Regions from separate parts of the Bradyrhizobium sp. i1.15.2 genome, predicted to be linked through region 1. Evidence: predicted binding sites of a transcription regulator. Region 1 holds the regulator's gene; each other region holds the start of a gene.

What was found. The regulator PhoB, encoded in region 1, activates phosphate uptake and scavenging genes when phosphate is short. The targets are predictions, from matches to a motif close to TGTCATNNANCTGTCAT.
Region 2: ABIB80_RS37840 (alpha-D-ribose 1-methylphosphonate 5-triphosphate diphosphatase) is a predicted target of PhoB. The motif match lies at 2,914-2,930, and genes of this name have one in related genera.
Region 3: ABIB80_RS08115 (YdcH family protein) is a predicted target of PhoB. The motif match lies at 2,696-2,712, and genes of this name have one in related genera.

What each region holds. Positions count from the first base shown of each region.
Region 1 covers NZ_JBEPRQ010000001.1:486,994-492,144, reverse strand. Annotated here, with positions in the region: gene pstA (phosphate ABC transporter permease PstA) at 1-648, shown strand, start outside; gene pstB (phosphate ABC transporter ATP-binding protein PstB) at 645-1,466, shown strand; gene phoU (phosphate signaling complex protein PhoU) at 1,478-2,194, shown strand; gene phoB (phosphate regulon transcriptional regulator PhoB) at 2,218-2,925, shown strand; gene ABIB80_RS02375 (GcrA family cell cycle regulator) at 3,145-3,657, opposite strand; gene ABIB80_RS02370 (aspartate aminotransferase family protein) at 4,113-5,151, shown strand, end outside.
Region 2 covers NZ_JBEPRQ010000047.1:17,280-22,430, forward strand. Annotated here, with positions in the region: gene ABIB80_RS37830 (ABC transporter ATP-binding protein) at 1-906, opposite strand, end outside; gene ABIB80_RS37835 (extracellular solute-binding protein) at 1,368-2,639, opposite strand; gene ABIB80_RS37840 (alpha-D-ribose 1-methylphosphonate 5-triphosphate diphosphatase) at 2,996-4,165, shown strand; gene phnG (phosphonate C-P lyase system protein PhnG) at 4,181-4,654, shown strand; gene phnH (phosphonate C-P lyase system protein PhnH) at 4,644-5,151, shown strand, end outside.
Region 3 covers NZ_JBEPRQ010000003.1:118,392-123,542, forward strand. Annotated here, with positions in the region: gene ABIB80_RS08085 (5-(carboxyamino)imidazole ribonucleotide synthase) at 1-284, opposite strand, end outside; gene purE (5-(carboxyamino)imidazole ribonucleotide mutase) at 281-769, opposite strand; gene ABIB80_RS08095 (GGDEF domain-containing protein) at 911-1,648, shown strand; gene ABIB80_RS08100 (hypothetical protein) at 1,649-1,900, opposite strand; gene ABIB80_RS08105 (hypothetical protein) at 1,924-2,142, opposite strand; gene ABIB80_RS08110 (YdcH family protein) at 2,262-2,468, opposite strand; gene ABIB80_RS08115 (YdcH family protein) at 2,797-2,976, shown strand; gene ABIB80_RS08120 (NAD(P)/FAD-dependent oxidoreductase) at 3,145-4,248, opposite strand; gene ABIB80_RS08125 (sensor domain-containing protein) at 4,451-5,151, shown strand, end outside.

The sequences.
Region 1 (5,151 bases):
GCCATCGTCGGCTCGCTGATCATGACCGTGATCGGCGTCGGCATTGGCGCGCCGCTCGGCATGTTCGCCGGCACCTATCTCGCCGAATACGGCCGCAATGACCGGCTGACCTCGGTGATCCGCTTCATCAACGACATCCTGCTCTCGGCGCCCTCGATCATCATCGGCCTGTTCATCTACGGCGCGGTGGTGGTGCCGATGCGCGGCTTCTCGGCGATCGCAGGCTCGCTCGCGCTCGCGGTCATCGTGATCCCGGTGGTGCTGCGCACGACCGAGGACATGCTGCTGCTGGTGCCGAACGCGCTGCGCGAGGCGGCCTCGGCGCTCGGCCTGCCGCGTTCGCTGGTGATCAAGCGGATCGCTTATCGCGCCGCGCGCTCCGGCCTCATCACCGGCGTGCTGCTCGCAACCGCTCGCGTCGCCGGTGAAACTGCGCCGCTGCTGTTCACCGCGCTGTCGAACCAGTTCTTCAGCCTCGGCCTGAATAAGACGATGGCGAACCTGCCTGTCACCATCAACAACTTCGTGCAGAGCCCCTATGCCTATTGGAAGCAATTGGCCTGGAGCGGGGCGCTGCTCATCACCCTGACCGTTCTTGCCCTTAATATTGGCGCGCGCATCCTTGGCGCCGAGAGGACCGCAAAATGAGTGATCTTTCCGTATCGATGAGCGCGGCCGGTGGGCTGCCCCACGCGCCGGTGCTGCCGGAGGCGCCCCCGAAGGTGACCGTGCGCAACCTGAACTTCTATTACGGCGAGCACCACGCGCTGAAGAACATCAACCTGACGCTGGGCGCCAATCGCGTCACGGCGTTCATCGGTCCGTCGGGCTGCGGCAAGTCGACCCTGCTGCGCATCTTCAACCGGATGTACGACCTCTATCCCGGCCAGCGCGCCACTGGTCAGCTGATGCTCGACCAGACCAACATCCTCGACGGCAAGCTGGACCTCAATTTGCTGCGCGCCCGCGTCGGCATGGTGTTCCAGAAGCCGACGCCGTTCCCGATGACGATCTACGAGAACATCGCGTTCGGCATCCGCCTGTATGAGAAGATCTCGAAGTCCGAAATGGACGGCCGCGTCGAGAAGGCGCTGCGCGGCGGCGCGCTGTGGAACGAGGTCAAGGACAAGCTCAACGCCTCCGGCCTGTCGCTCTCCGGCGGCCAGCAGCAGCGCCTCTGCATCGCCCGCACCGTCGCGGTGCGGCCCGAGGTGATCCTGTTCGACGAACCCTGTTCGGCGCTCGACCCGATCTCGACCGCCAAGGTCGAGGAGCTGATCCAGGAGCTGTCCGAGGATTACACGATCGCGATCGTCACCCACAACATGCAGCAGGCGGCGCGCGTCTCCGACAAGACCGCCTTCATGTATCTCGGCGAGCTGATCGAGTTCGACGACACCAGCAAGATCTTCACGTCGCCGACCGACCGGCGCACGCAGGATTACATCACCGGCCGGTTCGGCTGAGGAGACGCGACATGGCTTCCGAACATACCGCAAAGGCTTTCGACACCGACCTCCAGGAACTCACCCGCCTGGTCGCCGAGATGGGCGGCATCGCCGAGCGCATGATCGTCGAGTCCGTCGACGCGCTGATCCGCCGCGACGTCCCGCTCGGCCAGCGCGTCGTCGCCATCGACACCGAGCTCGACGCGCTGCAGAAGCGCATCGAGGAGCGTGCGGTGCTCACCATCGCCCGCCGCCAGCCGATGGCGGTCGATCTGCGCGAGATCGTCGGCGCCATGCGCGTCGCGACCGATCTCGAGCGCATCGGCGACCTCGCCAAGAACATGGGCAAGCGCGTCGCGGCGCTGGAGACGGACTTCCATCCGCTCAAGCTGTTCCGCGGCCTCGAGCACATGACCGACCTCGTGCAGCAGCAGGTCAAGTCGGTGCTGGACGCCTATGCCGCGCATGATTTGCCGGCGGCGATGGCGGTGTGGAAGGGCGACGAGGAAGTCGACGCCATCTGCACCTCGCTGTTCCGCGAGCTCCTCACCTACATGATGGAGGATCCGCGCAACATCTCGTTCTGTATTCACCTGATGTTCTGCGCCAAGAACATCGAGCGGATCGGCGACCACGCCACCAACATCGCCGAGACCGTGTTCTACATGATCGAGGGCCAGGCGATCACCGACAAGCGGCCGAAGGGCGACATGACGACCTTCGCCAACACGGTACCGAACACCTGAAGACTTAAGGGAGCGACGACGCGATGGGCGCACGCATTATGGTGGTTGAGGACGAGGAAGCCCTGACCGAGCTTCTCCGCTACAACCTCGAAGGCGACGGCTATGACGTCGAGACGGTGATGCGCGGCGACGACGCCGACACCCGCCTCAAGGAGCACATCCCCGATCTGATCGTGCTCGACTGGATGCTGCCGGGCCTGTCAGGCATCGAATTGTGCCGGCGGCTTCGCACCCGTCCCGAGACCAAGCAGCTCCCGATCATCATGCTCACCGCGCGCGGTGAGGAGAGCGAGCGGGTGCGGGGTCTTGCGACCGGCGCCGACGATTACATCGTCAAGCCGTTCTCGGTGCCGGAGCTGCTGGCACGCGTGAAGGGCCTGCTGCGGCGTGCAAGCCCGGAGCGGCTCGCCACCGTGCTTGCTTTTGGCGACATCGAGCTCGACCGTGACAAGCGCCGCGTGGCGCGATCGGGCCGGCCGATCGATCTCGGTCCGACCGAATATCGCCTGCTGGAGTTCTTCCTGGAGCATCCGGGCCGGGTGTTCTCGCGCGAGCAACTGCTCGACAGCGTCTGGGGCCGCGACATCTATATCGACGAGCGTACCGTCGACGTGCATATCGGCCGCCTGCGCAAGCTGCTCAATCTCGGCCGCGAGCAAGACCCGATCCGCACCGTCCGCGGCGCCGGCTACGCGCTGGATGATCGGTTTGCGAAGGCGGAGCAGGTGTAGGGTTGCAGGCTTGTTTGTTGGCGAGCTGTCCCTGCATTCTCCGATGTCGTCCCGGACAAGCGAGCGCTGATCCGGGACCCATAACCACAGGGAGTGGTTTGGCGAAGACTCAGAGTTACCCCTTTCGCACGACTACTGCGTGCTCGGAGTATGGGTCCTGGCTTTCGCCAGGACGACACTGAAATTATTGAACTGTCTTTGCGCGACGACTTGCCCTGATTACCGCGGACCCGGCTTCACCGGTGCGCGGCGCCGATCCGACGCCGGCTGGTACGCAACACGCGAGTGCTGGGCGCAATAGGGCAGGCCGGACAGCGCCCGTCCACCGCAGAAGAAGAAGTCCGGGCTCGAGGGATCGCCGACCGGCCAGTGGCAGGTCGCCTCGTTCAATTCGAGCAGCGACAGCCGCTGGCTCATCGGCACCACGTTGTCGTAGGTGACCGGATCCGGCTCAGCCTCGACCTCGAAGGCCTGCGCCAGCGCGGTGTTGCCGCGCGAGATCGGGCGGCTCACCCGCATCATGTGCTGCGCGGGGCGCGCCTTGCGCGGCCGGGGCGCTGCCGATGATGGGCTCTTGGCGCGGCCCGAAAGACCGAGCCTGTGCACTTTGCCGATCACGGCATTGCGGGTCACATTGCCGAGCTCCGCCGCGATCTGGCTGGCCGAAAGTCCGGCCTCCCAGAGCTTTTTCAGCTGCTCGACGCGATCATCGGACCAGGTCAAAACCGTCATTGCACCCTTTCCCTCGCTGCGCGCCAGCCATCCTGGGGCCTCGCAGCGAATGCCTAAGCCTTCAAAAACCCGTGCCGCCAGAATCCCTTAAGGCTCGCCGGGCGCGTCTTGAACGCCCGAACGTTTACGCCGGTACATAAGGACTTAAAGATCAGAACCACTGCACGAGATGTCGTATCTGACAATCCAAACGCTACAATATGGCGTGACTCCCGCGCAAGAGTCCGCCGACTCGCTTCCACATGTTCCGTGGCTAAATCCCGCAAAATCGGCACCGCAAGACTACGGATTCAGCGTTTCGCGAGGCTTTCCGGGCGGCATTGACACCCGTTTCACCAGGCCTAAGATAGTCGCACGTGCCGCCCTCAAGAGGCGGCACGTTTCGTTTTCCGGGCCGGTCGATGGTGCGTTGCGTAATGCACGCTTACACCGTCCGCAACATTCAAGTGACCGTCATGACTAACAGCGCAGCGCCGCATTTGCTCCCCGTTTTCGCCAGGTCCGACCTCGGTTTCGAGCGTGGCGAAGGCTGCTGGCTGATCGCGACCAATGGCGAGCGCTATCTCGATTTCACCTCCGGGGTGGCGGTGAATGCGCTCGGCCATGCCCATCCGGCGCTGGTCGCGGCGTTGCAGGAACAGGCCACGAAGCTCTGGCACATGTCGAACCTGTTCCAGAGCCCGGACGGCGAAAAGCTTGCCGCGCGCCTGTGCAATGAAAGTTTCGCGGACTTCGTGTTCTTCTGCAATTCCGGCGCCGAAGCGCTGGAATGCGTGATCAAGGTCGTGCGCCGCTATCACGCCGCGAAGGGCCATCCAGACCGCTATCGCATGATCACCTTCGAAGGCGCCTTCCATGGCCGCACGCTGGCGACGCTGGCCGCGACGGGTTCGGCAAAATATCTCGAAGGTTTCGGCCCACCCATGGAGGGCTTCGACCAGGTTGCGCATGGCGATCTCGAGGCAGTGAAAAAGGCGATCGGTCCGCAGACCGCCGGCATCCTGATCGAGCCGATCCAGGGCGAGGGCGGTGTGCGTTCGGCAACGCCTGCCTTCCTGAGGGCGTTGCGCCAGCTCTGCGACGAGCGCGGCCTGTTGCTCGCCTTCGACGAGGTGCAGACCGGCATGGGCCGCACCGGCGATCTGTTCGCGTACCGCCGCCTTGGCGTCGAACCCGACGTGATGTCGCTGGCCAAGGCGCTCGGCGGCGGCTTCCCGATCGGCGCCTGCCTTGCGACCGCGGAAGCGGCGTCCGGCATGACGCCGGGCTCGCACGGCTCGACCTTCGGCGGCAATCCGCTCGCGATCGCGGCGGCGAATGCCGTGCTCGACGTCATGCTCAAGCCCGGCTTCTTCGACCACGTGCAGAGGATGTCGCTGCTGCTCAAGCAGAAGCTCGCCTCCGTGATCGACCGTCATGGCGATGTCGTCAGCGAAGTGCGCGGCGAGGGCCTCCTGATCGGCATCAAGGCCGTGGTGCCTTCCGGCGATCTCG
Region 2 (5,151 bases), on a different contig from region 1:
CTCGGAAAGGTGGAAGGCTTCCGAACGGATGCCAAGGGCGAGCGCCGTACCAGGCGGCGCATCGGAGAGGATCTTGAAGCTGGTGCCGAAGGCATCGACCAGGCCCCGCTCGCGCACAATCGCGTCGAGAAGGTTGATCTTGGGGCTTCCGACGAATTCGGCCACGCGGCGGTCGTCGGGGTCGGCATAGATATCTTGGGGTGGAGCGACCTGGATCAACTCGCCATCGAGCATCACTGCGACTCGATCAGATAGCGTCATCGCCTCGGCCTGGTCGTGGGTGACGTAGACGAAGGTGACGCCCAGACGACGATGGAGGTCCTTGATCTCGGCGCGCATCTGGACCCGGAGCTTGGCATCCAGATTACTGAGCGGCTCATCCATTAGAAAGACGGCAGGGTGGCGGACCATCGCGCGGCCCACGGCGACGCGCTGGCGTTGTCCGCCGGAGAGCTGGCCGGGCTTTCGGGAAAGCAGATGGCCGATGCCCAGCGCCTTTGCGGTGCGGGCAACTTCTGCGTCGATTTCGGCCGAGACTTGCCGGGCGCCCGGCATGAATCTTCCCAGGATCGGCAGCCTTTGCCAGAACTTCAATCGCCGCATGCGAAGCGGCAGGGCCATGTTGGCGGCTACGGTCATATGGGGATAAAGCGCGTAGGACTGGAACACCATGGCGACATCACGGAGCTTCGGCCGCAAGCCATCAACTAGCCCCTCTCCGATCCTCACGGAGCCGCTGTCCTGCACTTCCAGCCCCGCCAAAATCCTGAGGAGCGTCGACTTACCGCAGCCCGAAGGCCCCAACAGCGTCAGGAACTCTCCATGGTCGATCGCAAGCGAAATACCCCGAAGGACCGGCGTTGGGCCAAAGGATTTGGTGATGTGATGAAGGTGGATGTCACTCATGGGCCACTTTCTGTCCAGACCGGCCCTCATCGTGCCGGGCACCTTGCTAAGGCATTCTGGCGATCGCTACCCGGTCTTGATGAAACTGCACTGACAGAATAGGTACGACCGCGCCATTCATACCCATCCTGGGGGTCGCTTAGCACGTCCAGGCTCAGTCAACGAGCCGCCACACCATATTCAACTGCACTTGGGCAATGCGATGCCAAGATGACATAGGTGCACGATTATGCACCCATCTCCGTGATAGCACCTTGCAATCGAGACAGCAGACTGGAAATTCTGCCAACCCTGAATGACAGTCAGCTAGCTGGTCGGCAGCTCGCGAGAATGAATTCCTCTCGTCACCGTCGAGCGCAGGAGAATTTGCTCTGATGAAGATTTTGGGAAACAGCGACGAGCTTCCGAAGAATGATTGATCGCTCTCCCCACCCGTAATGGCGCCGAACCAAACAGAAACTTCAACGCTTCGGCAAGAGCTTTTGGACATCGCGGATCATGTCGACGAGCGCGCCGTCCGGTGTCTGTTTCAGCGTCACGACACTTTGCAGGTGATCTCGAATGACGGCGGTGATGCGGGGCCCGTTGTCGCCGGGATAGACATTCACGCTCTTTATCCGGGCGAGCCCGGCAAGGCCAGCGAGGGCGTTCGGTTTCGATTTGTAATAGTCGCTAAGGTATTTCGGGTCCCTGACCGCAATCGAGTTGACCGGCGTCAATCCGGTCTTCGATACCATCAGCGTTTGCGCCTCTGCGCCGAGAGCGAATTTCAGGTATTCCCACGCCGCTCGCTGTTTCGCTGGATCGCGAGTCATGATCGCCAGTCCGCTGCCACCCGAGGGCATCCTGCCGCCGGCAGCCGAGTGCGGGAACGGACCGGTGCGGATGTCGCGCGTAGATCCAAGGTTGGCGGTCAATTGTTCCAGGCGCGAACTGGAGGCGACATAAATGCCGATTTTGCCCGAGGCAAAGGCTTGGCGCGCCTGTTCGGTGGTCATGTCGACCATGCCAGTCTCACCGAAGCGGCGCATCAACTGCAAGGCGGCCTGCCCGGCAGCGCCGTCGAAGGCGATCTTTCCGTCGGGTGTGAACACGTCGCCACCATGGCTATATACCAGCGCGTGGAACGACCAATTGTAACTGTCGGGATAATACTCAAAGAAGATCGGAACAAGTGTAGGGATCGACGTGCGGATGTTGTCGGCGAGCGACAGGATATCGTCCCAAGAAAGATCCAAGTTTGAGAGATTCAAACGCACTTTACGAATGACGTCCATGTTGTAGTAAACAACGCTCGTCGATACTGATTCCGGAAGGGCGATCGTCTTGCCTTTCCATTGCGTCGCGGCGAGCGCCTCTGGCCTCACACCGACCGCGGCCCATAGCGGGTCAGCGGCAAGAAAGCTGTCGAGTGGTACGAGCAGTCCTCGCTCAGCAAGGACCGGCATATCCGGATAGCAAAGCGAGGCAACGACGTCTGGCAGATCCCCGGTGACCGCCGCCCTCAATAGTTGCTGCAACAGGGCCGGACAGTCGGCGGCGTTGGCTTCCGTGACGATTCGTATGTCGGGGTTCTGTTGCATGAACCGCTCGACAATCGGCTGGCGGAAGAGGCCGTCGCGGGCCGGAAAGGCATAGCCCACCCTCAGTGTGACCGGATCGGCATGGGCTGCGGTCACCCCGATAAAGGCGGCAGCGATGGCTGGTATTACTGAAAACATCATTTTCATCATGACAACCTGCCTTGAAGCGGAGACGGTTCATGCCGGAGCCGAATAGGAGTGCCCGGAACGGCAATGTGCTCGACATGCTCCGACTAAGCGGGCCAGATGAAGCTGAATTGACAGAATAGGAATCACATCGCCACTTGTACCTTCGGAAAGAACCATCCGGGACCTTACTGCTCATTCACGTTGGCGACGAAACCGAAGTGGCCTGGTCGAACGTTTTTTGGGACAGCGCCTTTCGATTGAGGACATTGTACAATTCCATCAAAGTCACACGATTTGTCATCGCGCTGTCTCTCACTGCGCCTTTGACTGCTGATAGAACTCAAGCGGGTTTAAAAGCAAGAAAGAGGCGTCCTCTGATGGGTCAATCGATCGGTACGCTGAGTCAAGTTCCACAAACTATTCATCAATCCCGCGAGGTTGTCCTGACCAACGCCAAGATCGTGACCCGGTCGACCTGTTTCAAAGGAACGGTCCAGATCGTTGACGGCGCGATAGCTGATATTTCGACAGCCAATACCACTGCGTGGGGCGCCCTCGACTTTGAAGGCGATCATCTGCTGCCCGGTTTGATTGACGTCCATACCGACCACCTCGAAAAGCAGATTCTCCCGCGCGCCGGCATGACTTGGGACCCCTTGGGTGCGGCGATTGCTCATGACGTTCAGGTCTGCGCGGCTGGGACGACCACTGTGTTCGATTCCGTGATCGTTGGAGCGGTGGGCAACCCGGAGCGACGGCGCCTGCTGCCTCTGATGCTCAAGGGGCTTGGGAAGGCGCGCCGTCACGGCCTGCTTAGGGCTGACCACGCGCTTCACCTGCGCTGCGACGCCCGCGAGCACGACCTCATTGAACTTTTCCTTGAATATGCCGACCAGCCCGAACTTCGATTCGTGACCATCATGGATGACGGGCCGCGGCGGGACCCGGAGCGCTTCCGCCATCTAGAACGTCGCAAAAATACGCCGGCGGCGGAGATCGAGGCAGCGATTGCCGCCGTCGCGACCACAGAGGACTGCACGGAAGAAAATCGGCGCCGCCTCGTCGCACACTGTCGCGCGCGCGGTGTACCTTTCGCTAGCCACGATGACACCACTCTTGCCCATATCACGGAAGCGGTCGGATACGGTCTCGTCATTTCCGAATTTCCAATCACTCTGGAGGCGGCGAAAGCCGCCCGCACCGCGGGCATGACGATCATCGTTGGGGGACCGAACCTCGTCGCCGGGCGGTCACATATTGGGAACGTCTCGGTGCGGGAGCTCGCGCAGGACGGCCTCATTGACATCATCTGCTCAGACTACATCCCCGCCAGCATTCTGCGCGGCATTTGGTACTTAGCGAGTCAATCCGGGGGGCTAACGCTTCCTGAGGCCGTTGCACTCGGAAGCCAGCGGCCAGCGGAAACCTTCGGCCTTCTCGATCGCGGCGAGATCGCTGTGGGCAAGCGCGCCGACCTCATCCGCGTAGCCGACCGAGCCGGTCCTGTCGTCCGAGGGGTCTGGACGGCCGGACGTCAAGCGCTGTGAGTTGATCCGAGACACATGAATATCTCAGTGACGCACCATCAATATAGCCGCCAAAACTGGATGACGTTGCTTGCCAAAGCACCGATTGCAGAACTGGACCGTCACTGGGCGGCGGTCGCTCGGCCAAAATTCCAGTGGATACGGCGTCCCGAATGTGGTGCAGCGATGCTGCGGGGGGCCGTCGGGCGCACCGGCACTGTGTTCAATATCGGCGAGGCGACTGTGACGCGCTGTACGCTCCAGATCGAGACTGGCGAGATTGGCATTGGCTACGTGCTCGGCCGCAACAAGCGCCACGCGGCACTCGCCGCCGTGTTCGATGGACTGATGCAGCGCGACCAAGCTACCGGGGCGGGCGAGATCGGCCCGATCATTGCCGCGATTGATCGCTGCGTGCGCCAAGCAGAGCGGGCGATCCGGCGCGAGGCCCAACGGAGCAAGGTCGATTTCTTCATGCTGGGCCAGGGAGACATGGCGAATGACGGCTGATCTGATCCCGCCTGCATTCCGCGATCCCGTTCACGATGCGCAGTCAGCTTTCCGCCGACTGCTGACAGCGCTGTCGCGGCCCGGCACACCGGTTTCGTTTCCCGGCCCCGCCCAGCCGCCTCAGCCGATGAGCGGGCCGCTCGCCGCTATCGCGCTCACGCTCATCGACCCCGATTGTTCGATCTGGCTCGACCCGGCGCTCTCGCGGGATTCGGTGCGGCGCTATCTCCATTTCCATACAAACGCGCCACAAGTCAGTGATCCGAGAATTGCGACCTGTGCGCTGATCGGCGATGTTGGCCGGATGCCGGGATTGGGCAGCTTCCATCCGGGTGTGGCTACCTATCCTGACCGTTCGACGACGCTTCTGCTGCAAGTGCCTTCGCTCGCCGGCGGGCCCGTCGTGCGTCTTTCCGGGCCCGGAATCGAGACCACGACCAGCTTCGCGCCTCGTGGCCTGCCGGACTGGTTTTGGCCGTCCTGGCGCGAGAATGCCG
Region 3 (5,151 bases), on a different contig from region 1:
CGCGCATCCAGCACCATCGCGGCCGCGGACGGCACGTTCTCGAATTCGTAGGTGATGACGTCGACGTCGTTGGCGAACAGCTCGAGTGCTTCGACATCGGCGTATTCGGCGCAGGTCGCATTCAGGACGACGTCGAAGGCCGGTGAGTCCGGATCGGGCGAGAACACCTGGCAGCGCAGGCCGAGCCGTGCCGCCGCCATAGCCAGCATCCGCCCCAATTGTCCGCCGCCGAGGATGCCAATGGTGTCGCCGGGCTTCAGCTTCACCTGCTTTGCGTCAGTCACGCCTTGTCCTCCGGGCGCTCGGCCACGGCCTCGGTCTGCGCCTTGCGCCAAGCGGCGAGGCGGTCGGACAAGGCCGGGTCGGACAAGGCCAGCACGGCAGCCGCCAGCAGCGCCGCATTGATGGCGCCGGCCTTGCCGATCGCGAGGGTGCCGACCGGGATGCCCGCGGGCATCTGAACGATCGAATAGAGCGAATCGATGCCTTTGAGTGTCCTCGATTCGACGGGAACGCCGAACACGGGCAGTTCCGTCAGCGCCGCCGCCATGCCGGGCAGGTGGGCTGCGCCGCCCGCGCCGGCGATGATGACCTTGTAACCAGCCGCCTTGGCGCCCTTGGCGAACGTAAACAGCCGGTCGGGGGTGCGGTGGGCTGAAACGATGCGGGTGTCGGCGGCAACGCCGAGTCCTGCGAGCGTGTCGGCGGCATGCCGCATCGTGTCCCAGTCCGACTGGCTTCCCATGATGATGGCGATCGGCGCGGTCATGACGTGAATTGTGCTCGAAAAACAGGAAGATAGGCCAGATTAGCGGTTCCGGCCGGTGGCTCGCAAGGCGGTGGCAAGGAGAAGGGAATGCACTATCCTGTCTTGGTGAATCCCCGCAAGCCTTCATTGAGCAGGATGCCCATGAAGAAACCAAAAAGGGCGAGCGCTGCGAAGGCCAAAAAGGGCCCGAAAACCAGCGCCGCTCGCTCCAAAGTTGCTCCTAAGCGTCCGGTCAAGCGTCCGACCAGACCGTCGCGACGCGGAGCGTCTGCCGATGACGGCGCCAAAGCGGTCATCAAGACGGCCATCAACGCGACCATCCGTGACCTCCGGAGCAAGCTGAAGGGGGCGCTGCGGCGAGTCGCGGAGCTCGAGGCGGCCGCCGACACCGACTTCCTGCTCGAAATTCCGAACCGGCGCGGCTTCGAACGCGAACTCGGACGCGCCGTCGCCTACATGAAGCGCTACCGCGCCAGCGGCGCGCTGATCGTGCTCGACGTCGATCGGCTGAAGCCGATCAACGATTCCTTCGGCCATGCGGCCGGCGACGAGGTGCTGAAGGCGATTGCCACCACGCTGACGCGGCAGATCCGCGCCTCCGACGTGGTCGGCCGGCTCGGCGGCGACGAGTTCGCGCTGCTGCTCTGGAATCTCAGCGAGACCGACGCCAAGGCGAAGGCCGCGGCCTTCGAGCAGGCTGTCGACGAATTGTCCTTTGTCTTTCGCGGCCAGCACGTGAGCGCGGGCGCTTCCGCCGGCGTGGCCCTGCTCGGGGTACAGTCCGACGCCGCGCGCGCCCTGGAAGAGGCCGATGCCGCGATGTATGTGCGCAAGGCGCACCGGCGGCACGAGCCGCGCATCAGGCTCGTCAGCAGCTAGTTAAAGCGTGCCGAGGTCCTTCGGTACGTTGCCAAAGCTGCGAAGCAGTTTGGCGTCGCCGAATTCGCCGGTCATGGGATCGCCGCTGCGGCTGAACGCGACGGCGCCGGTGTGGCCGGCGCCGTGCGACATAACCTCGGCGCGCCGTAACGCGGCCGCCGCGGTCTGGCATTCCTCGGCCGCACCTGCGACCGGCGATCCGTCCTCGTCGGTCAGGAAAGGTAATGCAACGTAATAGGTGACATCGGACATGGTCGGCTCCGATAGCTGACAGCTCAGGCTGCGCTGCTCTTGCTCCGCATCTTGCTGCGTGAGGTCTCCGGAATGCAGCCGGCGGAAATGGCCGCCTGCAATTCCTCCAGCTCGGCCTCCAGATATTCATTGGCCATGATCAGCGCCTTGATGGTGCTGCGCAGATTGCCGTCGCACATCGCGATCGCCTGATCGCAGGCTTGTTCATAATGGCTGTTGTCGAGAAGGGCGGTTGCCGACATCTGCGTTTTCCTTGGACGGTTTTCCTGGGGGCGTTGGTGCGCAAATGTTCTTATTTTGTTCCTTTCGAGTCAAGCGGATTCGCGTGCGGCGAGCTGCCGTAAAGCTCTCCTCCTGTGGATCAGGCGATGATGTCGGGCGTGATCTGGTCTTCGATGAACGCGATACGGTCACGCAACAACAGCTTGCGTTTCTTCAACCGCTGTAACCGCAACAGGTCGGGCGCGGGCGATTGATGCAGTGCATCGATCGCCACATCGAGATCTCGGTGTTCCTGGTGCAACCGGGCGAGCTCGGATTCGAGTTCGCGCGCATCTTCATTGGTCATGTCTGCGGTGGCCGAAAAACCGATAGGCGTGAGATTAAGGCTGTGGATGCCCTGTGGAAACTATCGTCCTTGCGCGCCGTGATCGCAAGCGATCTCGGGCTGTCCTGCGCCGATCTCCCGCGAGATATTTCTGCCGGTCGCTGCGGCGTTGCGCAAGCGCATTGATATCACGGATTTTTCCCGCGTGGTTCCCTTACTCACGCTTCGTTACATATGAATTTTTAAAAATGACACTGCGACGACTGATATCCATCGACAGAACGAATCGGTGATGTACACTTCCTCGTCCGGTCGAATCCAAGGTTCACCCCTACCGAGGAGGTTTCGAATGACAATTCAGGCACATCTGGTTGAATTGGAGCGGAAGCATAAAACTCTCGAAAACGAATTGCACGAAGCTCTCGTGCACCTTTCAACAGACGACCTGCAAATTGTTGAGTTGAAGCGCCGGAAGTTGATGGTCAAGGACCAGATCGAGCGTCTCAGGCACGGCGACACGCTCCACTAGCAACCCCCGTAACAGCGTAGAGTTGATCGCACCCTTTCAGGCAGGGATGGGAGTCTTTGCGCTCATCCCTGCTGCAAGGCGCGCACCGTGCAAGGATTTGTGCGGCTCTAGCTTCTTGTCTGGACGCGGTTCTTTACGCGCAACTGGAATCCACTTCGCTTTAAACCACTAGACATTTGCGAGCTCGGCGACGTGATCCGCGATCGCAAGCGATGACGTCAACCCGGGCGACTCGATGCCGAACAGGTTGATCAGGCCTTCGACGCCGTGATCGCGCGGGCCCTGCATCAAGAAATCCTGCGTGGCCACCGCCGGCGGCACGATCTTCGGGCGGATGCCCGAATAGCTCGGCATTAGCGCGCCGTCAGGCAGCGTCGGCCAGTATTTGCGGATCGCCGGATAGAAGCGCTCGGCGCGTGATGGGTCGACCTCATAATTGATCGTCTCGATCCATTCGACGTCGGGGCCGAAACGTGCCTGCCCGGCCATGTCCAGCGTCAGATGCACCCCTAGCCCGCCGGGCTCGGGCACCGGATAGATCAGGCGCGAGAACGGCGCCCTGGCATTGCAGCTGAAGTAGTTTCCCTTGGCGAGGTAGGCCGTCGGGATCCGTTCCAGCGGCATGCCCTCGATGTTGCGCGCCACCGTGGTCGCCGAGAGCCCGGCGGCGTTGACGAGGAGGCTGCATTGCAGCGTCATCGGCGCTTCGCCGCCCGCCTCGATTTCAATGACGCCGGCGGTGGCCTTGGCACGGATCAGCGGGGTGTGAAACGCGAAGGCCGCGCCCGCGTCCTCGGCTTCGCCGCGCAGCGAGAGCATGTAGGCGTGGCTGTCTATGATGCCAGTCGACGGCGACAGCAGCGCGGCGTCGCAGGCGAGCGCCGGCTCAAGCGCACATGCCGCATCGCCCGTGAGCAACTGCATGTCGAGCACGCCGTTGGCCTCGGCATGCGCCTTGATCGATTGCAGCTTCTCGGTCTCTTTCGGATTGGTCGCGACGATCAGCTTGCCGCTATTCCTGTGCGGGATGCCGCGCTCGGAACAGTAACGGTAAAGCGCGTGCTTGCCGTCGACGCACATGCGCGCCATCCAGCTTCCGGCGCGATAGTAGATGCCGGCATGGATCACCTCGCTGTTGCGCGAGGAGGTGATGGTGCCGATGGCCTCGGCTTCCTCGAGCACGATCACCTCGCGCCCGGCTTGCGCCAGCTTGCGAGCCACCGCGAGCCCGATCACGCCGGCTCCGACGACGACGCAGTCGACCCTATCCATGGTAGTGCAGGACGTCCGCTCGAAGCGACGATGGCCTCACGCCTGGGACCGGCGGCGCGGGGGCGTTTTCCGTTAACGAAGCATTTATCATGTCAGGGCAATTGCCGTATTTGATGCCACATTTTTTCGTTGCGCGTACAGGCGTTTACCCGATCCAAACCCGCGAGGCCAGACAATCCGACGTTGAAATCGCGGGTGGCTGATGGCTGAGAAGAACTGGCACGCGGGCAGCGCGCTTCCGATTGCGGTGCAGGCCGTCGTGTGCCTGGCCGCAGCGGTGACGCCTGCGCGCGCCTTTGCCCTCTCCGACAGCTTCACTCCTCCGAGCTATCTCGGCCACCTCGATCCCAACGTGATCTGGGAAGCCCTGATCGCGGGCATCGTGATCTGCTCGTTCCTCGTCGCGATCGCGCTGTGGATCCATTCCTCGCTGCGCCGGACCAAGCGTCTGCAGCTGCGGCGCAATGCCTTCGTCTCCTCCGCGATGAACAATCTCAACCAGGGCGTGGTGATGACGGATGCGCAGCGGCGCATCATCTTCTGCAACGACCGCTATCTCGAGATTTACGGCCTGGCGCGGTCGGATCTCTGGGCCGACATGAATGGCTACGAACTCCTTGAGCTGCGACGCAAGCGCGGTGTGCTCGGGGGCGCCTCCAACGACGAGTTCTATGAGAAGGCGGCAAGCACCAACGGCTTGATCACCGAACTGCCGGACGGGCGGGCCATCCTGGTGAAATATTTCGTGCTGCCCAATGGCGGCTCGGTGACGACGCATCTGGACGTCAGCGAGCAGCGCAGGCTGTCGCGGCAGCTCGCCTCCACCAAGCAGTTCCTGGAAACATTGCTGGACCACGTGCCGGCCTGCGTGGCCGCGAAGAACATCGAGGATGGTCGCTACAT